2 regions of the Lacrimispora indolis DSM 755 genome follow, and region 2 is predicted to be linked to the other one. Evidence: predicted binding sites of a transcription regulator. Region 2 holds the regulator's gene; the other holds the start of a gene.
The links. The regulator HrcA, encoded in region 2, represses chaperone genes, less so after heat shock. The targets are predictions, from matches to a motif close to TGTTAGCACTCNNNNNNNNNGAGTGCTAACA.
Positions count from the first base shown of each region.

Region 1: K401_RS0127675 (Hsp20/alpha crystallin family protein) is a predicted target of HrcA. The motif match lies at 6,437-6,467, and genes of this name have one in related genera.

Region 1 is NZ_AZUI01000001.1:5,696,515-5,711,643, reverse strand. It holds gene K401_RS0127705 (YebC/PmpR family DNA-binding transcriptional regulator) at 23-751, shown strand; gene K401_RS0127700 (methyl-accepting chemotaxis protein) at 804-1,454, opposite strand; gene K401_RS0127695 (GNAT family N-acetyltransferase) at 1,624-2,259, shown strand; gene K401_RS0127690 (GNAT family N-acetyltransferase) at 2,263-3,030, opposite strand; gene pepF (oligoendopeptidase F) at 3,265-5,049, shown strand; gene K401_RS0127680 (nitroreductase family protein) at 5,083-5,856, shown strand; gene K401_RS0127675 (Hsp20/alpha crystallin family protein) at 5,936-6,349, opposite strand; gene K401_RS0127670 (YkgJ family cysteine cluster protein) at 6,615-7,271, shown strand; gene pyrF (orotidine-5'-phosphate decarboxylase) at 7,326-8,243, shown strand; gene K401_RS0127660 (dihydroorotate dehydrogenase electron transfer subunit) at 8,254-9,030, shown strand; gene K401_RS0127655 (dihydroorotate dehydrogenase) at 9,031-9,933, shown strand; gene pyrE (orotate phosphoribosyltransferase) at 9,965-10,642, shown strand; gene K401_RS33325 (hypothetical protein) at 10,707-10,856, shown strand; gene K401_RS0127640 (VanZ family protein) at 11,147-11,644, shown strand; gene K401_RS0127635 (hypothetical protein) at 11,613-11,933, shown strand; gene K401_RS0127630 (aminopeptidase) at 11,940-14,015, shown strand; gene K401_RS0127620 (methyl-accepting chemotaxis protein) at 14,383-15,129, shown strand, end outside.
Region 2 is NZ_AZUI01000001.1:646,777-661,905, reverse strand. It holds gene K401_RS0103140 (InlB B-repeat-containing protein) at 1-350, shown strand, start outside; gene K401_RS0103135 (hypothetical protein) at 638-7,042, shown strand; gene K401_RS0103130 (hypothetical protein) at 7,225-7,761, shown strand; gene K401_RS0103125 (3D domain-containing protein) at 7,818-8,495, opposite strand; gene K401_RS0103120 (3D domain-containing protein) at 8,826-9,404, opposite strand; gene hrcA (heat-inducible transcriptional repressor HrcA) at 9,825-10,874, shown strand; gene grpE (nucleotide exchange factor GrpE) at 10,892-11,536, shown strand; gene dnaK (molecular chaperone DnaK) at 11,600-13,462, shown strand; gene dnaJ (molecular chaperone DnaJ) at 13,609-14,748, shown strand; gene K401_RS0103095 (hypothetical protein) at 14,788-15,129, shown strand, end outside.

The sequences.
Region 1 (15,129 bases), 5.0 Mb from region 2:
AAGAAAAGGAGTGTTGGAAACAATGTCAGGACATTCAAAGTTCGCAAATATTAAACACAAAAAAGAAAGAAACGATGCTGCAAAAGGCAAGGTTTTCACTATCATCGGAAGAGAATTGGCGGTAGCGGTGAAAGAAGGCGGACCAGATCCTGCAAACAACAGTAGGCTCCGCGATATTATCGCAAAGGCAAAGGCCAACAATATGCCCAACGATACCATTGACCGCGGCATTAAAAAAGCAGCCGGCGATGCAGGCTCCGTCAATTATGAAACCATTACATACGAAGGATACGGCCCTAATGGGGTTGCAATCATCGTAGACACGCTGACAGACAACAAGAACCGGACTGCAGCAAACGTAAGAAACGCATTTACCAAAGGCGGCGGCAATGTGGGAACTCCCGGCTGTGTGTCCTTTATGTTTGATAAAAAAGGCCAGATCATCATTGATAAAGAAGAATGTGAGATGGATCCTGATGAGCTGATGATGATTTCTCTGGAGGCGGGCGCAGAAGATTTTTCTGAGGAAGAGGACAGCTTTGAGGTAATTACCGGACCTGAGGAATTCAGCGGAGTGCGTGAGGCACTGGAAGCAGCAGGCATTCCCATGGTGGAAGCAGGCATCACCATGATCCCCCAGACATGGGTGGAACTGACGGATGAGGATTCCATCAAAAAGATGAACCGGATTATGGATCTTCTTGATGTGGAGGACGACGTACAGGCCACTTATCATAACTGGGATGAATAAATAGACGATAAAAGTGAGGAAAGAGCTTTGCAGCAGGCTTTCCTCACTTTTTTTAGTTGATTTCCGTTAAATTCCTTACGGCATCTTCTATTTCTTTAACAAGTTCATGGATCCTTTGATAGACGGATCCTGAATTCTTTGAAATATCTCCGAATTCTCTGGCTACCACGGCAAAGCCCACCCCTGCTTCCCCTGCCCTGGCGGCTTCGATGGAGGCATTGATGGACAGAATGCTTTCCATGGAAGCGACTTTCTGGAGATCGTGAGTCTTGTTTGTTACCTCACTTAAGGAATTCTGAATTTTGCTTATCTCCGAATCAAAAATATCATTTCTTTTCTGGGTAATGGTTTTTATATATTCCAGATTAGCCAGCTGGTTTATAACGTTCCCCAGCATTTGCGCAGAAGCCCGGATCATGCGTTCGGACTGTACTGGGTCCGTCTGAAACTCCTCACCACAGGAGTCTTTCTTAGACTCCTTTGGAAGCCCGCCGATGATGGCTCCCGCCTTCTCCCCGTTTATGATAATGTCTGTGGAAAAATCTGTGGGGTTTGTATGGGAGGAACCGGAAAAACCACTTCCCTTTGTTATGTAATTCCCTTCTGCATCCACCACAACGGCCGCTAAGCCGGTGGATTCGTAAAATTGATCCTGGATTTTCTGTAAGGCGCTTAGGTCAAGGAACTTTTTGATATCAATCATACTCATTTTGCCGCCCTTTCTGTAGTAAAGTGCTGTACAATTTTTATATATAATATTATATAATAATGAAGGGGGAATTACAAGCAGCTACTTAAACGAAAGAGAAGAGAAATGGATGCACATCATGAAAAATGGTACGGAGTTAAAAAAATGGAAGAGGATTGAGATTATGGAAAGCGGTCGATTGTACCGGGTACAAAAAGAAGATGTGGAAAAATTAAAGGAATTGCTGACGGAATGCTTTGCAGGGGACCCGCTTTACTGCAGACTGATTCCTGACGGAAAGACCAGGAGCCGTTTGCTCCCGGAATTATTTGAATGTGATATGGAAGAATTTTTTGAGACTTGTGAAATATATGCCGACAGCCCGGAAATCAACGGGATCCTTGTGGTGGATGACGAATCCCAGCCTTATAATGCCTTTCATTATTATCTGGCGGAAGCTGCCGCCCTGTTAAAAACAGACGGTTATCTGATAAAGGAGGATCCTTCCTTTAAGACATTCTGGAATTTCTTCCAGGGAAGAGATTATTTAAATTCCAGATGGACGGACCAGCTTGACCAGGAAAAACGGCTGCACATCATTTATCTGGCAGTGCGGCCGGCCATGCAGCATCATGGAATATCGTCCCTCCTGTTAAGGGAGGCAATAAACTATGCGGATGAGAATCAGCTCATGATTTCCTTAGAAACACACAATGAAAGTAATGTATCATTCTATGAGCATTTCGGTTTTAAGGTTTTCTGCATTGTGGAAAAGCGTTTCCGGTTAAAACAGTACTGCATGGTCCGGGAAATAAAATAGGGTTTAATATATATAATAGGACAGGCTTTCTGTAATCTGAAAGCCTGCCTTTTTATATAATGCCATGGCAGGCAGGTTTTGGCCGGACACCTGAAGAAAAAGCTTTTTAGGTTTTTCCGGTCCCGGCAGTGAAAAACAGGTTTCCAGAAGCAGAAAAAGGCAGGCACTTCCCAGACCATGGTTCCGTAAATTCTCTGCAATTTCAAATCCGTAAAAATAGGCGGACTGTCCCCGGAAATCAAGATAACAGGAGCCGACAGAGCTGCCATTCATCAGAAACGTACATCGGGAGGGACCTTCTTCCGGATCATGGGCAATGGATAAGGAAAGGGACTCAGCAAGGCAGTTGCTCTTTGCCGGACCGGTTTCAGAAAAAACGGAGGCAGTAAGCTCCATTAAGTGCTCCTGATACCAGAGGACCGCTCCTAATGCGTCAAGGGTCCTGACCGTGTCTTCAGAAGTTTCATCCACAGGAAAGACCAGATCAATGTCCCCGGATTCCTTTAAAAGTTCTTCTAAAAGCAGGGCAAAATGTCCCTTCCGCCTGTTTGCCGGAAGGGTGCAGGCATAACATTCATATTCCCCGTTTTCATTAAAAAAAGCGGAAAGAGCGGATAAGAGGCTGTCTTCGTCGTATAATAAGTAAAAAGTACAGTCTTCTTCCATGGGAAAGGAGAGGGAAATATGGTCATGCTTTCTGCAGGTTTCCTGCAGGCGGAGCAGGCTGTTTTTCTGGGTATTGCTGGGGGTTTTTGTTCGTATGATATTCATGGCAGGACTCCTGTTCGTTTTCATAATGTAGTCTATCTGAACTCGCAGCGCAAATGAAGATAAAAGAGCTGCCTTTTAGCCCGTTCATCCTATTATCGAAAGCGTTTTTGCATCCGATAATATAATACAATAAAAAAATGTGAAAATTCAATAAAATATTTTCCATATTGCTGATTGTCTCTTTGAAATATGGGTGATAGAATAAACACAAGTGAAGCAGTTGGAGGGATCTATTTGAAAAAGAGAGAAGAAATACCGGTTTGCGATACCTGGAACTTGGCGGATATTCTGCCGTCTGAGAGTGCATGGGAGGATTTATTCCGTGAAACAGAAAGCTCGCTTTCAGGTTATAAGCGTTACGAGGGACATCTGGCCGACTCAGGCAAGATGCTTTTTTCCTGTCTGAAATTTGACGAGGAGATATCCCTGAAAATTGAAACTCTGTTTGTTTACGGGAAACAGAAATCCGATGAGGATACGGGCAATGCCAGATATCAGGAGTTTTCCTCCAAGGCAAGATCCCTTTCCTATCAGGCGGCCGGGCTGTCATCATTTTTGGTGCCGGAAATCTTAAGTCTGCCGGAAGAGACCCTTGCTAAGTACCGGAAGGACACCCCGGAACTGAAGCGTTATGACAGGACTCTTGAGATCATCTTAAAGAAGAAAGCCCATACTCTGTCAGCTCCGATGGAAGCTCTGCTGGCAAAGTCCATGGAAGCGACCTCCGGCCCTTCGGAGATCTTTAATATGTTTAACAATGCTGATGTGAAATTCCCTGAAATCATGGATGAAAAGAATCAGCCGGTCAGGATTACCCATGGAAATTATATTGCCCTCATGGAAAAGCAGGACAGAAGGGTGAGGAAATCCGCGTTTGAAGCCCTGTACAGCGTTTATGGGCAGTTTGTCAATACCCTGGCAAGTACTTTTTCGTCCAATGTAAAACAGGCGGCTTTTTACGCCAAGGCAAGAAATTACCCTTCTGCAAGAGCCCATTCTCTTGGAGAGAATGAAATTCCGGAAGAGGTGTATGACAATCTTATAAAAGCAGTTCATGAAGGCCTTCCCAGCCTCCATGAGTATATATCCATCAGAAAAAAGGCTCTTAAAGTGGATGAACTTCATATGTATGACCTTTATGTGCCCATGGTTTCAAGGGAAGAACACAAAATCACCTTTGAAGAAGCCAAGGCCATGGTGCTGGAAGGCCTTAAGCCTCTTGGGGAAGAATATTTGTCTCTTTTAAAGGAGGGCTTTGACAACCGGTGGATCGATGTATATGAGAATGAAGGAAAGCGGAGCGGCGCTTATTCCTGGGGAGTTTACGGGATCCATCCTTATGTGCTTTTAAACTTTAACGGGACACTTGACAGCGTTTTCACCCTGGCTCATGAGATGGGGCATGCCCTTCACAGCTGGTTTTCCGATAAAAACCAGACCTATATTGACGCAGGATATAAGATCTTTGTGGCAGAGGTGGCTTCTACCTGTAATGAGGCGCTGCTCATCCGGCATTTATTGGAAAAAACAGAAGATAAGAAGGAACGGGCTTACCTTGTTAATCATTTTATGGACAGTTTCCGGGGAACTCTTTACCGGCAGGCCATGTTTGCTGAATTTGAGGCAGAGGCTCATTGCCGCGCAGGGGAAGGCGAAGTGCTCACCGGGGAAGTCCTTTGCAGGATATATCACAGGCTGAATGAGGAATATTTTGGTCCGGATATGGTGGTTGATTCGGAAATCGGTTATGAATGGTCCAGGATCCCGCATTTTTACACACCTTTTTATGTATACCAATATGCCACCGGGTTTTCGGCTGCCATTGCCATCAGCAGCAGAATTCTTACGGGGGATGAAAATGCGGTCAAAGGTTATTATGAATTTTTAAGCGGCGGAAATTCCATGACGCCCATAGACCTTTTAAAGCTGTGCGGCGTTGATATGGGGACGGCGGAGCCGGTGAAGGATGCGCTGTCAGTATTTGCCGGGCTTTTGGAGGAAATGAGCCGGCTTATTTAAGCTGATTGTTGGATAGAGGAGAGGGGAGCAGGTATGAATCTGTATCAGATGATATTTAAAAGAAGATCGATCAGGAAATTTAAGAAGGAGCCGGTCCCGGAACAGCTGTTAAAGGACATCCTTTATTTCGGTGATAATATACCAAGGCTGCACGGGGATATTCAGATCAAAATGGAGATAAGTGAAAATCCGGATTACCACCTGCCTGTTAAGGGGCTGTGGAAAGTGGAAGCACCTTATTATCTGGCATTTTACTCCGAGGAAAAGGAGGGGTACCTGGCAAACGCGGGATATGTGCTGGAGCATGTGCTTTTGTATATGACAGGTAAGGGGCTTGGAACCTGTTATCTGGGGAGCACAAAGGTCCCGGAGCCTGTCCCTGCAGGGATGAAGCGGGTGATCGTAGTGGCTTTCGGCTATCCTAAAACCCTGCTTTACCGTGACCCGGCGACGGCCAAGCGGCTTCCTTTAAAGGAATTATGTGTGTTTAAGGAAGAAGCAGGAGAATCCATGAAGAATATACTAAAGGCTGTCCGCCTTGCTCCGTCGGCTATCAATACCCAGCCCTGGCGTTTTATCGTTTATCATGACAGGATCTATATTTTTTCCTGCAGGGAATTCCTGCCCTCATCTTCCCTTGTTGCCATGCGGGAGATAGGTACAGGGATCATGCTTTCCCATTTGACCATTGCTGCGGAGGAAATGTGGATGAATGTAAAGCTGGAAGCAGAGAAGGCCATGGAGAAAAAGTCTTATAAAAGCGGTGCATATGTGACTACGGCATTTTTAAAAGAGTATAAATGCTGATCAGCTTCTTTAACTGGTACAGACAAAAAGGGAAGACCCTCTGTTTAGGGCCTTCCCTTTTTGTCCGTACCGGTTTGATTTATTCAATGGCGATATAGCGGTTTTCCTCGATCTGCTTTGGCGCTTCTTTTGGAAATACCAGCTTTAAGATTCCGTTTTCAAAGGCTGCCTTCACATCTTCCTGTTTCAGGCCGGACCCTACGTAGAAGCTTCTTTTCACAGAGCCGCTGTAACGTTCCCTTCGGATATAATTTTTCTGATCCTTCACCTCGTTTTCAGAAACAGTTTCCGCGTAAATGGTCAGATACCCGTCTTTCAATTCGGCCCGAACATCTTCTTTTTTATAGCCCGGAAGCTCAATTTCAATGACATAGTTGGTTCCGTCGTCTTCAATGTCAGTCTTCATCAGGGACTGTCTGTTGTGATAGGTATCCGTAAAAAACGGATCATTGAAAAATTCATCAAATAAGTTGTTTCTTCTGGCTAATAACATAAAGAGTTCCTCCTTTTTTAAGTAATTTATTTGCCATCGGCTTTTCCGATGGATTTCTACTTGTTATACATGTAATATAACACACATTGTTAGCACTGTCAATAGGTGAGTGCTAATTTTTTTGAGAAAAAGAAACGAATCATTATTGAATGTAGGTTCAAGAGATGGTAGAATATCCATGTTTGTTAAGAAAAAAGCTGAGAAAACACTCTGCAGGTATACCTTTATGCCCAAGGAGTATGGGCGGAAATGAGGAAAATCATTCATGAAACGGGAAATCGATTGGAAAGAGATCTCAGATGGAAAATTATATGGCTTAAATGATATGGTAAGGGCGGATTGCGGCGACTGCAAAGGCTGTTCGTCCTGCTGCCAGGGGATGGGGCAGTCAGTCATCCTGGATCCCCTTGACTGCTTCCGGCTGACAGAAAATCTTCATTGTACTTTGGAGGCACTGCTGGCGGACAAGCTGGAACTCCATGTGGTGGATGGGATCGTGCTTCCCAATCTGAAAATGGGAGGAAAAGAAGAAAAGTGCGGGTTTCTGGACCATGAAGGGCGATGCGGGATCCACAGCTTCCGTCCAGGCGTCTGCCGCCTGTTCCCTTTAGGACGGATTTATGGAGAAGAGGGGTTCCGGTATTTTCTCCAGATCCATGAATGCAGTATGGAAAACAGGGCAAAGGTCAAGGTGCGCAAATGGATTGATACCCCTGATGTAAAACGGTATGAAACGTTTGTGTGTGACTGGCATTTTTTCCTGAAACGGCTGGAAGGGAAAATGGAAGAAAATAAGGACCAGTCTTATGCAAATCAAGTCAGCATGTACGTTTTAAAACAGTTTTATCTTACACCCTATGACAGGGGCCAGGATTTTTTCGATCAGTTTGGCAAAAGGCTTGAAGCCGGTTCCTTCTTATGATAGAATTGGTAAGAATAGAGAAAAATAAGGGCGAAGAGATCCAAGGAGGAAACTATGATCAGGCAGTTAATAGACAAAATTCAAAAAACAAAGGCACCGATCTGTGTAGGTTTGGACCCCATGTTAAACTATATACCGGAGCACATTACGAAAAAGGCATTTGAAGAATTCGGTGAAACCTTAGAAGGTGCTGCGGAAGCTATCTGGCAGTTCAATAAAGAAATCGTAGATCATGTATATGATCTGATCCCATCCGTAAAGCCTCAGATCGCCATGTACGAACAGTTTGGCATCGAAGGCCTGAAAGCGTATACAAAGACTGTGAACTATTGCCAGGAAAAGGGGCTTTTCGTCATTGGAGATGCTAAGAGAGGAGATATTGGTTCCACATCAGCCGCTTATGCTATGGCACACATCGGCCATGTGAAGGTTGGAAACAAAAGCTTTTCTGCTTTCGGTACAGATTTCCTTACGGTCAATCCATATTTAGGGACCGATGGCGTAAAGCCCTTTGTGGATGTGTGCAAGGAAGAGGACAAGGGCCTTTTCGTTCTGGTGAAAACCTCCAATCCTTCCAGCGGCGAATTTCAGGACAGGCAAATCGACGGAAGACCCCTGTACGAGCTGGTTGCGGAAAAGGTGGTTGAATGGGGAGCAGACTGCATGGATGGCGATTACAGCAATGTGGGAGCTGTTGTGGGAGCCACCTACCCGGAGATGAGCAGAATTCTTCGTAAGCTTATGCCCAGCACCTATTTCCTGGTGCCTGGATACGGCGCCCAGGGAGGAACAGCAGAGGATTTAAAGCCTTGCTTTAATAAAGATGGCTTAGGAGCCATTGTAAACTCCTCAAGAGGAATCATTGCGGCCTATAAATCTGAAAACTACGCCCGGTTTGGCGGGGAGCATTTCGGCGAAGCTTCCAGGCAGGCGGTCATTGACATGGTTTCCGATATTAACAGGGTATTATAGGGGAGAAGCAATGGCAAAAGTTAAGGAAAACGCAGTGGTTGCAAGCCAGACATGGCTTGGCGACGATGTATACAGTATGTGGATCGAGACAAAAGAAATTACTGCCCAGGCAGCGCCGGGACAGTTTGTTGACTTATATACAAAGGATGGAGCAAAGCTTATGCCCCGTCCAATCAGCATTTGCGAGATTGATAAGGAAAAGGGTCTTTTAAGGCTGGTATACCGGGTCGTTGGAGGGGGAACGGAAGAGTTTTCCCATTACAAGGCAGGGGACACCATTGAGATCCTGGGGCCCTTGGGCAATGGATTTCCACTGGAAGCAGGAGAAAAAGGAAAAAAAGCCTTTTTGATCGGCGGGGGAATCGGAATTCCTCCCATGCTGGAGCTGGCAAAGCAATTGCCTTGTGAGAAGCAGGTGGTTCTTGGATACCGGGATGCTTTGTTTTTAAACGAGGAGTTCCGCCCCTATGGGGATACCTATATTGCTACTGAGGATGGAAGCGCCGGAACAAAAGGAAATGTCCTGGACGCCATCCGGGAGAATGGCTTACAGGGAGATGTGATCTTTGCCTGCGGCCCAACTCCAATGCTGAAGGCGCTGAAGGCTTATGCTTTTGAAAATGGAATGGAGTGTTATCTTTCTCTGGAGGAGAAGATGGCCTGCGGCATTGGAGCCTGTCTTGCCTGTGTCTGTAAAAGTTCCCAGGTAGATGAACATTCCATGGTCCACAACAAGCGTATCTGCAAGGATGGTCCGGTATTTAAGGCCGAGGAGGTAGAATTTTAGATGAATACGAAAGTGAATCTGGCCGGAGTGGAGCTTAAGAATCCGGTTATGACTGCTTCCGGCACCTTTGGTTCCGGTGAGGAATACAGCGAGATGATCAATTTGAATCATTTGGGCGCTGTGGTTACAAAGGGTGTGGCTAATGTGCCGTGGCCGGGTAACCCAACACCCAGAATCGCGGAAACCTACGGAGGCATGATCAATGCCATTGGCCTTCAGAATCCGGGAATGGAGGTCTTCATTAAGAGAGACATTCCGTTTTTAAAGCGATACGATACAAAAATCATTGTCAATGTCTGCGGAAAGACTACAGAGGATTATATCCAGGTGGTGGAAAGACTGGCAGATGAGCCGGTGGATATGCTGGAGATCAACATCTCCTGCCCCAATGTAAAAGAAGGCGGAATCGCTTTTGGGCAGGATCCCAAGGCGGTGGAGGCCATAACCAGGGAAGTTAAAAAATATGCAAAACAGCCGGTTATCATGAAACTGAGTCCAAACGTGACGGATATTTGTGTAATGGCAAAGGCGGCTGAGGCCGGCGGCGCAGATGTGCTGTCTCTCATCAATACCTTAACCGGCATGAAAATCGATATTAACCGCCGCACCTTTGCGGTGGCTAATAAAACAGGAGGTTTATCCGGCCCGGCCATTAAGCCCATTGCAGTACGCATGGTATATCAGGCGGCCAATGCGGTGAAGCTTCCTATTATCGGCATGGGAGGAATCATGAATGCCGAGGATGCAGTGGAATTTATTCTTGCAGGAGCTACGGCTGTTTCCGTGGGAACGGCGAATTTCCGGAATCCTTATGCAGCGGAAGAGGTAGTCAGGGGCATAGAGGATTATATGAAGAAATATCATATAGAAGATATTGGGGAACTGATAGGCGCTGTACGGTAATCCCATGATTTTGAATAGAGAGGATAAAAAGATGGAACAGTATAAGCAGGAATTTATTGAGTTTATGGTGGACAGCAAAGTCCTTAAATTTGGCGACTTCACGCTGAAAAGCGGAAGAAAGTCCCCGTTTTTTATGAATGCAGGCTCTTATGTGACGGGGGCACAGCTTAAAAAGCTGGGTGAGTACTATGCAAAGGCTATCCACGATAATTTCGGGGATGATTTTGATGTTCTGTTTGGGCCGGCTTATAAGGGGATTCCTTTAAGCGTTGCCACTTCCATCGCCTTTCATGAGCTGTACGGAAAGGAAATAAAATACTGCTCAAACAGAAAAGAGGAGAAGGATCACGGCGGTGATGCAGGAATTCTTCTTGGAAGCCCCATTAAGGATGGAGACCGTGTGGTGATCATCGAAGATGTGACTACCTCAGGAAAATCCATTGAAGAAACCTTCCCCATCATCAAAGCCCAGGGAAATGTGGAGATCTTAGGCCTTATGGTTTCCTTAAACCGCATGGAAAAGGGAAAAGGAGATAAGGGAGCTTTGGATGAGATCCAGGAAAAGTATGGGTTTAAAGCAGCCGCCATCGTTTCCATGGCAGAAGTCATCGAACACCTGCATAACAGGGAGTTCGATGGAAACGTTATAATTGATGATGCCATAAAAGGGGCCATTGACGCTTATTATGATATCTATGGTGTAAAATAAGCCCTTTCAAGGATACCTTTATGCCCAAAGAGCGTGGGCAGGAAAGAGGAAAGGAGAGTTTGTTATGGAAAGAGTTTATAAGTCTATGAGAAATATAGGAGCCTTAAATATTGCTGTTGGAATTGTGGTGACCGTGATCGGACTAGCCGCTGGAACCGTATCAATTATAAACGGAGCAATTCTGTTGAAGAGAAAATCTGAAATTACATTTTAACTGAATCAGGCAGCGATAGCTGCTATTCGGTTATGCCCGGTGAAGCGGGGCAGGGCCTCCCCCGCATTATCGGGGACGCTGTGAGCAAGTAGCGAAGCGGATTGCAAATATCTGCTTGACCTGTTATGATCGGAGAGGATGCTGTTAAAAAGGCGAGGCTTTTGAACAGCCTCTCTCTTTTTTGCGCGAGTAATGAGCGGAATGAATATGCTTGCATATTCATTGGGCGAATACCGCGGCAGCTAAAGAAAACTTCTTTTCCTTAGCTGCCGTATATAGATGGAGCTGTTATGATTAAAAATGCGACGAAACGGCAGAAAATGGGTTGGGTAATCTTCATATTTTACCTGATCTTTTTGGCATACTTTTTATTTTTTTCCGATTATTTTGGCAGAGGCAGCCATGCTCAGGCGGAATATGCATATAATCTGACCCCGTTTAAGGAAATACGGCGTTTTATCGTTTACCGCCATGTGGTTGGAATGGAGTCCTTTCTGCTGAATATCGTAGGCAACATTGTGGGTTTTATGCCCTGCGGTTTCTTTCTTCCGGTCATCAGCCGCAGGAGCCGCCGCTGGTTTAATACGGTGCTGCTAAGCTTTTTGTTCAGCTTATGCATCGAGACCATCCAGCTTATTTTCAAAGTGGGCAGCTTTGACGTGGATGATATGATACTGAATACACTGGGAGGTATCCTTGGATACATCCTGTATAAAATCGTTCAGCACATAAGAGTAAGAGTTAGGAGGAGAAGGCGTGCAAAAGCAGAAAAGAGTGTCCTACATTAGAAAGCCCTTTGCAAAGAGGAGCTTTCTCTCCCTGGGACTTGCAGTTGGGGCATTGGCCCTTGGAATCATTGGAATCGTCAGTGCCGTGATGGCGGAAGGCCAGGCGCAGCTTAATGTGGCGGCGGTCTGCTTTTGCAGCCTGGTGATTTCCCTTTTTTCACTGGTTTATGGTGTCCTTTCTTTCTTTGAAAAGGAAAAAAAATACATACTGTCCAAGATTGGAATAGGGATCAGTGCAGCCTTGGTCATTCTTTGGGCAGTTCTTATCATTATAGGAATAAAGGGGTAAAAAATTATGGATTATCAGGTAATGTTTCAGCAGGAAAATGAAAATATTATGGAACGCTTTGAGCTGTCCATGGAACGGATCGGCCAGATTGCATCAGAACATACCGTACAGGAGCCGTATCATGATTATTTTGCCAGGACAGCAGCCTTTATCAGCATGGTGGGAGAATATCTCCGGTTCCTTGAGTCCGGAGATCAAAAGACGGCGCCCGTGGAGGTTTTAAAGGAATGGAACCAGAAGTTTTATCAGGATATTTTACCCGGCCATTATGAGGAAAGCTATGCTAATCCCTCGTATGCAGTATCAAAGCTGGGAGATGGTTACGGCCAGCTTTTATCCTATCTCTATAAGGAGATACGGGGGGACATTGTTTTTGTTCACGAATGGAGGCTTACGGACTTTACCATTTTAAATGAAACTCTTATTGAAATTTACAACATGTTTGAAGAGGGAATCCCTCAAGTGTCCGCCATTAAGGAAGTGATCTATTGGTTTGTCAGCGATTATACGGATCACACGGTTACTTTCCGGGTAAGGGAAGGCCTTGATCCGACCCTTTCTTTTGCAGCGGATATTATCCGGGAAAATGATTTAAGGGATTTGCGGTATTTGTATTATTTTGGAGAGTATATTTCCGATTCCCAGTTAAAGACTGCAGAGTTCTTAAATTCTCTTCCAGAGGAAACGGTGCGCCTTATGGCAGATACCTATACGGAAGGGTACCGTAAAGGCTTTGAGGTAATGGGAAGGGATTTAGAGAAAAAGGGAGCAGTACAGATCCGCTATGAGCTGGGCTTTGAGCGGATGGTAAAATATGCCATAGAGAATTTTGAAAAGCTTGGCCTTAAAGTAATCCTTTGCCGTTCAGCCATCTGGACGGTCAATACCAACGCAGGCCGGAAGTCCGGCTATTACAGCAAATCTCCCAACAGGCAGTATGACTATGACCATCGTTATGATGATGCTCTTTATTTAAATAAGGCATTTAAGGACCGTAAGGCAGCTGTCTTAAAGGTAGCCTATGAAACCTACAAAGAGCAGGCGGCAGCCTTTGCAGGTCCTGCGGTGATTGAAACCTTTGGAAAAGAAGGTTTTGAGCCGGTGAATAAGCCGGAAGCCAATCGTCTGGATGCCAGACAGGAAAAGCTTTCAGCGGAAATGTCCAATGAAACCTCAAGAATTCTCAATCAGTACGTACCGGGAGATGAGACCAGCTTTACCATCATCGCGTTTCCGGTGCCGGAAATCGGGGAAGATTTCGAAAAGATCTTTGAAGAGACCATTGCTATCAACACCCTGGACTATGAGAAATATAAGGCGATCCAGCAGGCGGTCATTGATGTTTTAGATGAGGCGGAGTACGTGGAGGTGACGGGAAAAGGAGACAATAAGACTCAGCTTAAGGTAGCCCTTCATCCATTGAATGATAAGGATAAGGAAACAAAATTTGAAAACTGTGTGGCTGATGTGAACATTCCTCTTGGAGAGGTGTTTACGTCCCCAAGGCTTACGGGAACGGAAGGAACTCTGGAGGTCAGCACGGTTTATATTACGGACTTTCAGTTTAAAGATCTTGTCATGACCTTTGAAAATGGCATGATAAAGGACTATTCCTGCAGCAATTTTAAAGATCCGGAGGAGGGAAAAGCTCTGGTAAGGCAGGTTATTTTAAAGAATCATGACACCCTTCCCATGGGAGAGTTTGCCATAGGCACCAATACCACGGCTTATGCCATGGCCAGAAAGTTCGGTATCATTGATAAACTCCCCATCCTGATCGTAGAAAAAATGGGGCCTCATTTCGCAGTGGGCGACACCTGCTACAGCTGGGCGGAGGATAGTCCTGTTTATAATCCCAACGGCAAAGAAATAATCGCAAGGGATAATGAAGTATCCGCACTGAGAAAAGAGGATTTATCAAAGGCTTATTTCAGCTGTCACACGGATATTACCATACCCTATGCGGAGCTGGATAAGATAGAAGCTGTAACGGCTTCGGGAGAGCGGATTCTGATCATTGATGACGGAAGATTTGTATTAAAGGGCACGGAGGAATTAAATGTTCCATTATCAGAGGCCTGATTGCTAAAAATTTAACCGAATCAAGTAAGTCCCCACTTCAAATGCGACAAGCATTAAGCGGTGGGGACTTGCTTGTGCCAGGCGGAGTACAAGCTCTGCCTGATAAGCAGCGAAGCGGATTGCAGATATCCGCTTGAGAAAAACGAAAAAGTATGCAAATATTCAACAAATTATTTTAAAGTGCTTATAAAATGGAAGAGCCTGCCGATAAGATATACGAAGGTTAAGGTTGAAAGAATAATATCTTTCAACCTTGAGTTTATGAACAGGGTGCCGGCTCTGCGGGGCATAAACTGGATATGCAGATATATCCGGTTGTTTCATCAGTATATAAAAATAGGATAGATAATGTGATTGGAGGACAAAGGTGAAGAATTTAAAGATAGGTAAAAGAATTGGACTTGCTTTTGGAGCTATCCTCGTGCTGTTTTTAATAGTTTCCACCATTTCTGTGGTAAGCTTAAGACAAAACAACGGTAAGTTTGTAGATTTTTTTAACAACGGACATCAGGTCGCAGTTCAGGCTCTTGAAATGAGACGTGATATCCAGTCCGCAGCTAAAAATGTGGGATATGCGACCATGAGCCTTGATTTACAGACCACAGGAGGTTATGTGGATGCTGCGGAGGCAGATCTGGAAGACTTCCAGAAGAGGATGGAGTTTTTAAGAGAAAATTACCAGGGGGACCAATCTCTGGTGGATAGCATTGAAAATACCTTAAATGAGGCTCAGCCTTACAAGGAAGAAGTATTTAGCCTGGCAAGGGAAAACAAGACCAGACAGGCTGCGGATATATTCTTTGAATCATTAGACCCTTATTTCACCAAGGTGCAGGAAGACTTAGTCAAGGTCAGTGATTTTGCCAATGCAAAAGCCGATGATAATTATAAGGACGCTCAGACGCTGGTAGGGATTACTCTGACCACTGTGGTGGCTTTGCAGATCCTTGCGGTGCTTGCCACCCTGGGCTTTTCCATTTTCACCACAAGAGGCATTGTGGCTCCTGTAAAAGAGATCGAGAAGGCTGCGGAGGAGATGTCAAGGGGAAGTCTCCATGTCATGTTGAATTACCAGTCAAAGGACGAGCTGGGCTCTTTGGCTGACAGCATGCGG
Region 2 (15,129 bases):
GCGGCTGGTTTCTGGATGAAGAAGGAAAATGGTATTTCATGTCCACGATTCACGACGGCTGGTTTGGCCGCCTTAAAACCGGCTGGCATCTTGATGAAAATGACGGAAGATGGTACTACCTAAATCTGTTTAACGGTGCCATGCTTACCGGCTGGCAGAAAATAGACGGTGAATGGTATTATCTGGCACCGGAAAACAGCAGGCAGACATGGCATCTGGATCAGAAAACCGGAAAGTGGTTTTTTGCAGACAAATCAGAACGGCCATTGGGCTCCATGTACCGGAATGAAGTGACACCGGATGGATATTATGTGGAGGACAGCGGGGAATGGATACCGGAGACCCCGTAGCCTAAATTGAAATAATTCTTATAGAAAGGGAAAGTGTTTGAATTTTGCACTCTCCCTTTCTTAAAAGGACTACATATAAAAGTTGATACGAAATAAGCTTATCACCATGCAGGAGAGATTGCTGTAAGAATAAAGAAAAATGAGTGATGAGATCATTTTTCCTTGTATGAAATCCTTTATTTTGAATTATTGAATAGTCATAACAGATTTTTATGGTAGGAGATTTAAAAGTACAAATAAAATCAGGATTTTGTTGAAAAAAGATTTTATGGTTAGGAGGGAAGCAATTGAAGTTTATACATAGGCTGAAACGGATTGTAGCAAGAGTGTTGGCTTTTGCAATGTTACTGAATACGCTATCCATATCAGGAATTACTGCTTATGCCGATACTGAGCTGAATCCTGATACAAGTATGAAAAATAACGGAGGTGGTTTAAACTCTGCTTATTATTGGGGTAGGAACGATCCAAATGGACAAGTGTCTTATGATCGATGGTATGGGTTTAATATTCAGGGAATTCTTGATCCGGAGCGGATTGGGGCAGAGCATCCATATATCAATCTGGATCCTGGAAAATACCAGAATAACAATACTGGAGGTATCCAATTACAACCTCATGATGCAGTTCCTGTTACATGGGACTATTCTGGTTTTAAAACAGTAATCAGGTCTGGAAGTGAAAACGATACCATCGCCTATCCAATAACAATTGAGAATAATGGCGGTGTACAAAAGATTACTGACCGTGGTTATAATGTGGAAGTGCAGATGAAGGTATATCCCAGTGCTGACCGAAAATGGACCATGGTAGAGTATGTTATGTACAATAATGAAAATATTCCTAAAACCATGTACATGGCGACTGGTGCGGATATCATGGTAGGAGATGGAATCGGATATTCCGGGGGGCCTTCTGACCCGGCTGATGCATCTACCCTTTATCTTGATGACCAGGGATTCCATATGGTAAATGAAGCCACCAAGCAAACCTTTGATGTTGTTACAAATGGTGACAGCGAGGTGGGAAGGGAATTGGGGGTAACAACAGTAGATTCCAGATGGGCCGGAAGTGACTATATGGTATTTTCTAATTCGATAACCAACAACAGTAGCAGTTACCATAATGCCAGGTATTATGCTAACTTATCTGATGAGCCGACAAATGCGAATCATAAGACCGATGGAACAGTCCATTGGATTGAAAACATGGACACAAAAATGTCTTATTCATGGAAGCTTGATTTGGGTCCTTATCAGAAGGTGGTTAGAAAAGTTGCCTTTAAAGCGCAGGAACAAACTTATTATGTCTCGTCCGTTCATGGAGACGACGTAACTGGAACAGGTGAATATGATAAACCGTTTAATACAATAGAAAGAGCAAAACAGGCCATTGGTACAAAGAAAGGATATATCTATATTCAGGATTACGCTCCGGTTAACCAAACCATTGTAATTGGTGAAAGTGGGGGAAGCCCTGATATTACAATTAAAACTGCAGATGTTGACCATCAGCGGAACCGCATAACAACGCCGGTTGCATTAAAAAAAGACTGTGACGGACCACTGATTGAAATGGATCAGTCAGGAACAGGTTCTATTCTCCGCCTTGATGGGATTAACTTAAGCGGAGAAAATGTTTCCGACAAAAATGATCCGCTGATTCTGGCTGACCGGGGAACCATCCAATTAAATAAGGATGCTGTTCTGGAGAAAAATATTGTGACCAGCAGTGATCCTGATTCGGCTGTGGGCAGTGCAGTACATATTACCAACAGCGCAAATCTTATATTAGATGGTGCGGAGGTTAGGATGAACCAGTCTGCCTTACGGGGAGCGATTTATTTTAACAGCACAGGAAAGTTTCAGGTTTTAAATGAAGTTACCATTAAAGATAATGTAAATGCAGAAGGCAAAAAAGCAAATGTTTATCTGGCTGACGGGAAGTATATTACCGTAGACGGAGATCTTGGTTCGTCCCGGATCGGTATCACTTCGGAGCAGATTCCAGAGGCTTCCGTGGGAGAGACAACAATTTCGGGACAGGAAGTTGTTATAGCTGTACCTTCGGCTGATTATTCCGGAAGCTTTTCCTCCTGCCCGTTTGCAGACAACTTTTTTGCGGATGCAGATAGCGGAAACGGGGTCGGGATATATGCTACCGTCGGATCCTCCGCCTTAAATAATTCCCGGAATACGGTCTTAAAGCGCAATGGATATGCCGTAAGCTTTGCTTACCGGGATTCCTCTACAGGAGGAACCGTAACCAGTGCGCCGGATATCCCCAGCCTGTCTTTCGCATCGGGTGATGAGGTAGTAATCCCACCGCCGTCAGGTATTTCCGGGTATGAACTGACGGGAATTTCCATTGATCAGGGAACAGGCAGTACCTTGACTGCAGTGGAAACAGCAGGGGATACCTTTGGAAAAATAACCGGTACCATGCCGGGACAGGATGTGGTAGTCACCTATGAATATACCCGGCTTGAGGCCTCCATTGCTTTTGTGGTCAACGGAGGGACGCCTCAGCCTGAAACACTGACCGGAACAGCCGGAAACAGCGTAAACGCCCTCCTTCCCAGCGTAACCAGGTATGGATACGTGTTTAAGGGCTGGAGCAAGGTGAATAATCAGGCCAGCCCGGAATACATTTCATCCCTACCGGCTGTCTATCAGGCAGATCCGGTTACCTACTATGCCATATGGGAATCAGATCCGAATGTGAAGTTTGATTACACGGTGGATTACACCAACCAGAACGGTTCCATCGTGTTCCAGACAACGACCGCGGAAAGTGCTTATTCCGTGGAGGCGGAGATCCAGTCCCAGAAAAAGAGCATTCATGGATATCTGTGGAGTCTCCTGGATTCCCTTACCAGTCCGGTTGAATATAATTATGACGGGCTGGGGGCAGCGCCCATAGGAAACTTTGACGGCTCTACAGGACAATTTACAGGAAGGATGCCGGGACAGGATGCGGCGGTGAAATACGCATACAAGGTAGACCGGAACAATCCGTCAGCCAGATCCGATTTAACGGTGCGGTATGTGACGGAGAACGGAACCGTGATCCATGATCCTGCCGCAACCGCTTATTACCCGGAGGATGCTATAAATACAGCTCCTTTGGACCTCTATGGATACCAGTTTGTGTCGGGAAGCATAACAGCCGGAGATACTCCGGATGACGCAGATGGAAATCTGGTCAGTGCCGTTCAGGGAAGCTTTGGAAACAACGGCAGTTTTACGGGAGTTATGCCCAACCAGCCGGTGGAGATTACATATATATATGAAGCAACAGGCGAAGGGTATCGGTTTACGGTCAGTTATCTGGATAATAACACCCTTGATAATAACTTAAGGAATATCATTAATCCGGAGATACAGCAGAAAACAGCGGATACGGCGGTCAGTGCAGAGTTCCGGGAATTATACGGATACACCTATGAAAGTGCTGCGGCAGTACCGCTTTCCGGCGGAAGCTTTGACGGAACCCATGATTTTACGGGGATCATGCCAAACGATGACCTGACCGTCAGCTACCGGTATGACCGTGTTCCGTCCCAGTGGACCCGGATCATTTTCAAATCAGGCATTAATGGTGCTATTTCCCACGGAAGCGGAGTTTCTTCTGATGTACAGGAACAGGGGAACGGAACCGGAGTCTATGAGGCTTCCGTATTGAAAAATGACGGCACTACAGCAGGCCAGACAGACAGCTATACCTGGAGCACCATAAAAGAAAAACGCCTGGTGCCACTGGCTCAGGCTGACCAGTACTACCGGTTTGCCGGTTGGTTTATTGACCAGAACGGAAACGGATCCTTAGATGCGGGAGAACAGCTTCTGGAAGAGGATCACCGCTTTACCGGAGATGAGACCGTTACGGCCCTGTTTGAAGAAGATCCGGAAAAGTGGATCAACATTCAGTTTGCGGCAGGAGAACACGGTTCCCTGGCAGACGGAAGTATTTCCTCCCTTCATATCCAGTATGACAGGACCTGGGGAGATATCGCAGGCCAGATCCCAGGCTATGTGCCGGAGGTCAACTATCTGGTGGATGGCTGGTATGACGGGGATACGGAAGTGGAATCAACAGATGGATTAAAGAACGGACACACCTATACCATACGCTTCTATCCGGATCCGGCAGTATTCGGAACGGATGTGGCAGCTCCCGATGCCTCTGGCGGACTTAACGGAGAAGGAAAGGGAAAGATTACGGTTTACCACACCACGGCAGGCTATCAGTATGTCATTACGGATCTAAGCGGAAAAATCGTGGGAGTGCAGACAGGAACCATTGCAGGCCGGGTGTATTTTGACGGACTTTATCCGGGAGCCAGATACCTTGTGTACGAGGCAGCAGGAACTGTGAATGCAGTCGTAGGAAACCAGATCGGAGAAACAGCAGGAAACATCAGTGATCCGGTGGAGGTGCTGACTCCGGTGGTGGAGACCAACTACCAGATCTTGTATGATGAGAACCACGAAGGAAAGACGGTGCTGGTGATCAAGCCTGCCGATAAGAAGTCGGATTACGCAGTCTTAAGTAAAGAAGGAACCGTGATCCTTACTCAGGAAACCGGAAGTGACGGATGGCAGACAGTGACAGGAAATCCGGGAAGCGTGACTTTTTCCGGGCTGAACTACAACGAGGAGTATATCGTAGTAGCCAGACCAAAAGGAGAGACAGGGATTACGGCAGAAAGCAGGCTGCCAGACGGATCGGCAATTACCACAGATCCGGGCGGTGCTCTGGAAATCCCCAACTATATCGTGGAGACTCTGGAAGGCCGTGTGGTGAGTGTTGATCAGGAAGAGATCGATGCAGCCAGATATGAAGAAGCCCATAAGGGAGACAAGGTAAAGATCACAGCAGACGCGTCCAAGGGAGCCGGGGAGACCTTCCTTTATTGGAAGATTACCATAGGATCGGTTCCGGGACTTACCGGAAAGCTGTATGAGAGAGAGCTGGCCTTTGACATGCCGGATACCAATCTGGTGTTTACCGCGTACTATTCCAGGCCGGTTGCCAGTCCGAGCAATGCAACGGTAGTGGATGAGGTCCGGGGTGGAAGCGGAAATGACATCGCCCTTGATCCGGGGGAGATACCGGATTTAGAAGAAGAGCTGACCACTGATGCAGACCGGATCCTGATGGATCAGAACCATGCGGATGTGACCTATAAGGTGGTATATACAAAGAATGCCGCAAAGGCAACGGAATCCAATGCAGTGAAGGCATCACCAGAATACAACAGCGATCACAGCCAGGCGTTTAAGGCGGCCTGGGGACTGAATGTAGATATCGAGAGATACGTCAACGGAAGAAAGACGGCCATGGCCACACCATCGGATGCAGAGTTTACTACCTTTATCCAGTTGGGTAAGGATGATGTGGACATGATGGACTATCAGCTGTACCGGATTTTTACGGATCCGGATGATGGGTCAGTCCAGACAGAGCTTGTGGAGATGTCGGATGATCCGGAAGAGACCGGAGGGTTGTTTACCTTTACCGCCCAGGCGGGAATGAGGTATGTGATGGTGTATTCCAAGGCATACCGGCTGTATTTCTTAAACCAGATAGCCATTCCTAAGTACCAGTACTATTTCAAGGTAAGAAAGGGAGAAGCCCCCAGTGACGGGTATTATAGCTTTGAATACGGGCAGGTAGAAGAACCGGAAGACCTTTTCATCAGTGAAGAGGGAGTGGAATATAACTATGTAGGCTGGAGTTACCGTGAGGACCGTCTGAATGAATTCGATCCGGACCGTGAGATCAGCAGGAAAACCTACGTCTATGCCTATTACCAGGACAATCAGAAGGAAGTGGACCATGCCAGGAAAGAGCTGGAGGATGCCATAAAGGCTGCCATAGATAAGAGCGATGACTATTTCCTCACATTAAAGGAAACCGGTAAGTTAAAGGAAGCCATTGAAGAGGCCCTGGAGGTACTGGAGCGGACATCTCCGAAGGCAACGCTGGATGAGCTGTTAGAGGCCCTGGAAAAGCTTCAGGAAGTCACAAAGCCTTTGGATGAAGCATTGGAGGACCGCTATGACCACTATGACAAGATCCAGGGCTCCGGAAGCAAAGGAGGAAGCAAGGGCGGAGGAGGAAGCGGAAGCGGAATCAAAGCCAGCCCATACAATCCGTCAAGGAGCAGGAGCTATACCGTTGGAACCAATGGAAACTGGGAAGAACTGTCCGGAACCGGAAGGCAGTGGGCCTTTGTGTTAAACGGAGGGATCCGTCTGACGGGAATGTGGGCAAAGCTGGATTATGCAAGCGGAGACGTAAGCAAGAACGGCTGGTATCATTTCAATGCCAACGGGATCATGGATTACGGCTGGTTCCGTGACGAAAAGCTGGACTGGTATTACTGCAATACAGAAGCTGACGGATGGTTTGGAAAGATGAAGACAGGCTGGCACTATGACAAGGAAGACAGCCGCTGGTATTATTTAGACCCGGAAACCGGAATGATGGCAAAGGGCTGGAGAAACATCAACGGAAAGTGGTATTACTTTACAGAGCAGAACAGTATGGAAACCTATCATTACGATCCGGCAACGGAGAAATGGATCTATAAAAACAACGAAGGGAGACCGCTGGGCTCCATGTACATCAGCGAAATGACGCCGGACGGATACAGCGTCGGCGGAGATGGCGCCTGGCTGCAGTAAGGAGGAAACTTAAAAACCGGCCTAATCCCATTAACTCCTCTCATAAGGCTCCTCTGGAATCAGGACATAGGTGAAAAATAAATAGAAATAATTTATTGAAAGGGAAAGTATTCGGATCCTGTGCTTTCCCTTTCCGCAAAAAAGATCTGATAAAGCATGATAGATAAAGAGGATAAAAACATATGATAAAAAACGAAGAAATGCAGAACGTGTGCCACGGCATGATTGCAACGGACCGGGTCAGCACCATGCTTGTTTGTTTTCACGGAAAAAAAGAAGGAGATTTATATGGTGAAATTCTTAACAGTTACATAGACAGGCCTGTCTGGTTTTCCGGTGTAGGCGATTTAATTCTTAAATTAGATGAAATATGTGACTGGATCGGAACGCCCCATCCATCCACGGAACCAAGGTTTCTTACAAAAAAGATGTCGGAGGAATATGCATACAGAAATAAAAGGACAAACACTATACCGGTTAAGGCAAAGATTCAGCTGCAGGACAGCAAAACCTTAAGCTCCCGGGCTATTCTGGCAAAAGAAACGCTGATCATTAAAATAGAGCATCGTCAGAATGCCAGCATGCAGGGGAGAGTGATAGGAAAGCTTACATCAAAAGAGTATGTGGGATTTCGAAGCGCATTAGAATTGATGCGCATGATTAAAGAAGTTGCCGTAAGAACGGAAAGATGCGGAAACGGAATGAAGAGTTCCGTATAAATAAAAGCCTGGTGAAAGGTAAAATCTTCACCGGGCTTTTATACTGGGATCCTGCGTTATTGAACCAGATATGCTTCCACGCTCCTGGTGCCATAGGAGCGGGTCTCCCCATGGGTGTTGAAGAAAATATCAATGTGGTTTCCCTTGACTCCGCCTCCGCAGTCCTCCGCCGTATAGATGACTCCGTTGACCATGATGCGGCTTCCGTAGGGAATGACTCTTGGGTCAACAGAAATGGTATGGTTTGCAGTGGCAATGGTTCCTGTGCTGGTACGTCCGCCCCACCCTCCGGAGCATTTGCGGCAGGGGCAGTAAGCTGTGGTTTTAAATACTCCCAGAGAACGGAGGTTAGAACCGCTGTTTTGGAGGTTTGCGGCAGCGAGATCGCCCACAGGGTGGACTTTAGTGCCAGACAGCTTCTGACCGCCGGAATAGGCTTCTACCAGGTAGGTGCCGTCTCCGTAAGAACTCCATGGAACCGGTATCTCAAAACCATAATTTCCGGTCCCGTGGGATACTAAATCCTCCCGGTATTTGGAGGCAGCGGCAGTAAGCTCCGCCACAACCTGCCCGTTTGCCTGATTGGTAATAACAACTTTTACTTCTGCAGCAGTATTGGGATCAGAGTTGTTAAGGGCCCAGCCTCTGACGCTGCTTTCGTCGGCGTTGTCAATGATGCCAGCGGTCTGCGCTGCAAAAATGAGAAATGTATTTATCAGAAAAAATGTCATCATTAGTAAGGCTCCCAGGAACCAGTGAATTCGGTTTGTTTTATGCATATTACAAATACTTCCTTTCTTTTTTACAAACTGTAATATAATTTAATATATTTATAATTATATGTAACAGTTTTGTAATAAATGAGGTACAAGTAATCATTTTACACATTTTTCCAAATTTGTCAAGAATAAACACTAAAAAATCTCTCTGTGCTTCTTTTCTTAGTTGCCTCGGCATTTGTTTAATGAATATACAAGCATATTTGTCCGGCTCATTGTTTGCGCAAAAAAAACACCGCAGAACAGCGATGTGGTTCGCTGTTCTGCGGCGTAATGGGGACATTTTTACTGTTCAATGACTGCAAATAATTCTTTTGTCTGTCTTCCAAAATCCAGGGCTTCTGCGCGGCTTGCGAAGAAAATATCTACTTTATTTCCCTTCACACTGCTTCCGATATCCTCAACGGTATAGACGATACCGTCGATCATAACCTTGGTTCCGAGAGGAAGGATGGTGATATCTGCGGATATGGTATGCTGCGGCTTGGGAACCGTACCGGAATAGGTCAGGCCCTGCTTGCCGGTGTTTTCGCTGTTAGGGCAGTATGCAGTGGCGGTGAAGAACCCAAGAGATTCTCCTTTTTCATAAACGGGCGCCGCCGGCTCCTCCGGTTTTACCGGTTCCTTTTTCTTGATACCAGGTCCGATTTCCTCAGGAAGTGTCTCCGTATTGGCTGCTGCTGTCTGATTTTCGGTACCGGTTTGTATGGTTTGGTGATCTGTTCCAGAGCTTTCGGACTGTACTTGATTCACAGTTTGGTCTTTTCCCGTAGTTTCGGCTGCCAGTGCAGACATAGATAACAGCAGAATACAAAGAAGTGTCAGGAATCCGGTAATACATTTCTTCCCTGAAAAACTTTTCATAATTTTACCTCGCAATGAGCAGTGCGGATTGGAACAAGAACAAATTTTTCGTCGTGCCCGCACGTAAGAAAATTTGTTCTTGTTCCAATTCATAGGGCGAATGCCCGTAAGCCTGTGGAGCCGTAGGATTCACAGGCAACACTGCGGACTAGATCGTGTTGCTATGATCGTGTTGTTATGGTGTCTTCCTTACCATTATATTACAAAAGTGTTAAATGTCAAGAAAAAGTTGTCAACAGCTTTGTAATATTTAATAAAAGAATGAGGAAAAATGTACAAACAAGCCACAAAAACTTCACCAAAAATTTTTATAGGAATGTATTGACAAAAGTAGAAAAAAAGAATATATTATGAAAAGAAGATGTTAGCACTCCCAAACGTTGAGTGCTAACAAAAAACTCAGAAAGGAAGTGGAGCAGCTTGAGTGATAAGGATCAGTTAGATGAGCGGAAGGTAACCATATTAAAAGCCATCATCAAGACTTATCTGGAAACAGGAGAACCGGTCGGTTCCCGTACCATATCAAAGTATACGGATTTGAACTTGAGTTCCGCTACCATCCGGAATGAGATGTCTGATCTGGAGGAGCTGGGGTACATTATGCAGCCTCACACCTCGGCAGGAAGGATTCCTTCCGACAGAGGATACCGCTTTTATGTGGACCAGATCATGCAGGAAAAAGAAGAGGAAGTCACTGAGATCAAGGATATGATGCTGAAACGGGTAGACAGGGTGGAGCTGTTGTTAAAGCAGATGGCAAAGCTTCTTGCCCAGAACACCAATTACGCGGCAATGATCAGCGCTCCCCAGTACCACAGGAACAAACTGAAGTTTATCCAGCTTTCCAAGGTTGATGAAGAAAAGCTTCTTGTAGTAATCGTGGTGGAGGGAAACATCATTAAGAATACCATAATTCCCATTCATACGGAATTAAATGACGAAGGACTTCTGAATCTGAATATTCTTCTTAACAATGCCCTTAACGGGCTGACCATAGAAGAGATCAATCTTGAAGTGATCAGCAGGCTGAAAATTCAGGCAGGGCCCCACTGTGATGTGGTGGACCGGGTACTGACCGAGGTGGCAGGAGCCATCCAGGGCGATGATGAAGACCTTCAGATTTACACCAGCGGGGCCACCAATATTTTCAAGTATCCGGAGTTAAGTGATGGAGAAAGGGCCAGTAAGCTTATCGGCACGCTGGAACAAAAGGAGCTTTTGCAGGGGCTGATCGATGATGTGAACAGCTCGGAGAGCGGATCCGGAATCCAGGTATACATCGGTGATGAAGCACCCGTTAAGACCATGAAGGACTGCAGCATTGTAACTGCCAACTATGAGCTGGGCGAAGGCTTAAGGGGTACCATTGGAATCATAGGACCGAAACGCATGGATTATGAAAAGGTACTCAGCACATTGCGCAATCTCATGACGCAGCTGGATGCCATTTTGAAAAAAGATGAAAGGTAAAGGGAAGAGCATTGAGCATGGAAGATGTGAAAACAGATGAAAGACTGGCAGATGAGACTGTTCAGGCGGAAGATGCCGCTTTCACTGAAAAAGAAATAGAAGGCACAGAAGCCTGTGCAGACGACGGAATCCAGGAAGGCGTTTCAGAGGAAGAAACGGCGGAAGAGGATTCTAAGGAAGAATCCGTGAAAAAGGGTCTTTTCGGGAAAAAGAAAGAGAAAAAAGACCCAAGAGATGAAAAGATAGAAGAACTGACAGACCGCCTTCAGAGGAACATGGCTGAATTCGATAATTACCGCAAGAGAACAGAGAAGGAAAAGACAGCCATGTTTGAAATCGGGGCAAAGGATATTGTGGAACGGATCCTCCCTGTAGTAGATAATTTTGAAAGAGGCCTTGCAGCCATTTCCGAGGAGGAGAAGAACGCTCCTTTTGCAGATGGCATGGAAAAGATATACAAACAGCTGATGAAAACACTGGAAGAAGCAGGCGTAAAGCCCATTGAAGCAGTGGGAAAGCCGTTTGATCCCAATTTCCATAATGCGGTCATGCATATTGAAGATGAGTCACTGGGAGAGAATGTTGTTTCCCAGGAACTCCAGAAGGGTTACACCTACCGCGACACCGTGGTAAGACATTCCATGGTGCAGGTGGCGAATTAGTCATATAAAACTCAGAAAACAGATAACATTCACATTTGGTTTATTAAATAGGAGGAAAAAACTATGGGCAAGATCATTGGTATTGACTTAGGTACAACAAACAGCTGTGTGGCCGTTATGGAAGGCGGTAAACCGGTTGTAATCCCCAACAGCGAAGGCGTAAGAACCACACCATCCGTTGTTGCATTTACTAAGAACGGAGAGAGGCTTGTAGGCGAGCCTGCAAAGCGTCAGGCTGTAACAAACGCTGACCGCACCATCTCTTCCATCAAAAGACATATGGGTACGGACTACAAGGTAACCATTGACGGAAAGAATTACAGCCCTCAGGAGATTTCTGCCATGATCCTTCAGAAATTAAAGGCAGATGCAGAGGCTTATTTAGGAGAAAAGGTGACCGAAGCGGTTATTACCGTACCGGCATATTTTAACGACGCACAGCGTCAGGCAACCAAGGATGCAGGTAAGATCGCAGGCCTTGACGTAAAGCGTATCATCAACGAGCCGACGGCAGCAGCCCTGGCTTATGGACTTGATAATGAAAAAGAGCAGAAGATCATGGTGTATGACTTAGGCGGCGGTACCTTCGACGTTTCTATCATTGAGATCGGCGACGGCGTCATCGAAGTTCTTTCCACCAACGGTGATACCCGTCTGGGCGGTGATGATTTTGACAACCGCATTACCCAGTGGATGGTAGATGAATTCAAGAAAGCAGAAGGCGTTGACTTGTCCGGAGACAAGATGGCCATGCAGAGATTAAGAGAGGCGGCTGAAAAGGCAAAGAAGGAATTATCTTCTTCTACCACCACAAACATCAACCTGCCATTTATCACCGCTACCTCAGAGGGTCCAAAGCATCTGGATATGAACCTGACCAGAGCAAAATTTGATGAACTGACTGCTGACCTCATCGAGCGCACAGCAGTTCCGGTACAGAACGCGTTAAGAGATGCAGGCATTACTTCCGCAGAATTAGGAAAAGTACTGTTGGTAGGCGGATCTACCCGTATGCTGTCCGCTCAGGATAAAGTAAAACAGCTGACAGGCAAGGAGCCTTCCAAGTCCTTGAACCCGGATGAATGTGTTGCCATCGGCGCCAGCATCCAGGGCGGAAAGCTTGCAGGCGATGCAGGCGCAGGCGATATTCTTCTTCTGGACGTTACTCCTCTTTCCTTATCCATTGAGACCATGGGCGGCGTAGCTACCAGACTGATCGAGAGAAATACTACGATCCCGACAAAGAAGAGCCAGATCTTCTCCACAGCGGCAGATAACCAGACAGCGGTTGATATCCACGTGGTACAGGGTGAGAGACAGTTTGCAAGAGATAATAAGACGTTAGGCCAGTTCCGTCTGGATGGAATTCCGCCTGCAAGAAGAGGCGTTCCTCAGATCGAGGTTACATTTGATATCGATGCCAACGGTATTGTAAATGTTTCTGCAAAGGATCTTGGAACAGGCAAAGAACAGCATATTACCATTACTTCAGGCTCCAACATGTCTGATTCCGATATTGATAAGGCAGTAAGGGAAGCAGCCGAGTATGAGGCTCAGGATAAGAAGCGCAAGGAAGGCATTGATGCAAGAAACGATGCTGACTCCATGGTATTCCAGACAGAGAAGGCTCTGCAGGAAGTAGGAGACAAGATCGATGCAAACGATAAGGCAACTGTGGAAGCAGACTTAAATGCATTAAAAGAAGCGATTAACAGAGCTCCGATCGATGAGATGACCGATGCGCAGATTGAAGATATCAAGGCAGGCAGAGAAAGACTGATGAACAGCGCACAGGCCTTGTTTGCAAAGGTTTATGAGCAGGCACAGTCCCAGGCCGGAGCACAGGGTGCAGGCCCTGACATGGGAGCAGGAGACGCTTCCTATCAGGAGAGCGATGTGGTTGACGGAGATTACAAAGAGGTGTAAACTAGTCTGGACGGTTGACGGGACTTTGGGAAAAGTGTTGTAGCGATACAGCACTTTTTCCGGAGTCTTTCAGTGCAATTGCTGTGTCATCCTGTGCTCATATATGAATGCAGAATGCGGATTGAAACATGAAAGGTAGACCTAAGATGGCAGAGAATAAAAAAGATTATTATGAAACCCTGGGCGTTCCAAAGGATGCGGATGACGCAGCCATTAAGAAAGCTTACAGGGCATTAGCTAAGAAATACCATCCTGACACTAACCCCGGAGATGCCGCAGCTGCTGAGAAATTTAAGCAGGCTTCCGAAGCATACAGTGTCCTTAGCGACCCTGACAAGAGGCGTCAGTATGACCAGTTTGGTTCCGCTGCTTTTGACGGAAGCGGAGGAGCAGGCGGTTTCGGCGGCTTTGATTTCAACGGAGCGGACATGGGAGATATTTTCGGGGATATTTTCGGAGATATCTTTGGCGGAGGACGAAGAAGCAGCAGCGCCCGTTACAATGGGCCATCTAGGGGAGCCAATGTCAGAACCAGCATCCGAATTACTTTTGAGGATGCGATTTTCGGCTGTGAAAAAGAGATTGAGATGAACTATAAGGAAGAGTGTTCCTCCTGCCACGGAAGCGGTGCAAAGGCGGGAACCTCACCGGTTACATGTCCAAAATGTAATGGAAAAGGAAAGATCATGTATACCCAGCAATCCTTTTTCGGCCAGATACAGAATGTTCAGACCTGTCCGGATTGCGGCGGCACAGGGAAAATCGTTAAGGAAAAATGTCCGGACTGCTACGGCAGCGGATATATTACAAAGAGAAAGAAATTCAAAGTCACTATTCCTGCGGGAATTGACAACGGCCAGTCCGTGCGCCTTGCAGGTGCAGGAGAGCCGGGAACCAATGGCGGCGAGAGAGGCGATCTGCTGGTAGAGGCAGTGGTATCCAACCATCCCATCTTCAAGCGTCAGGATACCAGCATTTTCTCAACAGTGCCCATTTCCTTTACAAATGCTGCCTTAGGCGGAAGCATCCGCATTAAGACCGTGGATGGGGACGTGGAATACGAGGTGAAGCCGGGAACCCAGACCGATACTAAGGTGCGCTTAAAAGGAAAGGGCGTTCCCTCCTTACGCAACCGGACGATCCGGGGCGACCATTTTGTCACTTTGGTGGTTCAAGTGCCGGAGCGCATGAACGAGGCTCAAAAAGAAGCGCTTCGCAAGTTTGATGAAGCCATGAACGGCACAGGTGAAGGCGAAAAACATAAAAAGAAGGGGATCTTTAAATAGGAACTCCGGAAGGTACATGGGTAGGAAAGAAGGGAAAGTATGGGAAGGTTTACAAAAAAGCTGGCCTTAGGAGCTGTTGTATTGTGGCTGGCAGTTTTATTTCCTGCGGCCGTTTTGGCCGCTGACGGGCAGTCTGTCCGGGATTTTCCAGGATGGAACGGTTCCGGCACAAAAATCAAAGGGCCTATTGAAGGAAGTGAATCCTTTGATTTTTGGGATGACGACGATGATGACGATGACGGTCCAGGCAGCTACAGCTACCAGAGGGGCTGGCGGTACAGCCCTTCCGGCTGGTGGTTTCAGTACAGTGACGGAAGCTGGCCTTCCAACAGCTGGAAGTATCTTGACGGCAGATGGTACCGGTTTAACTGGGAAGGCCAT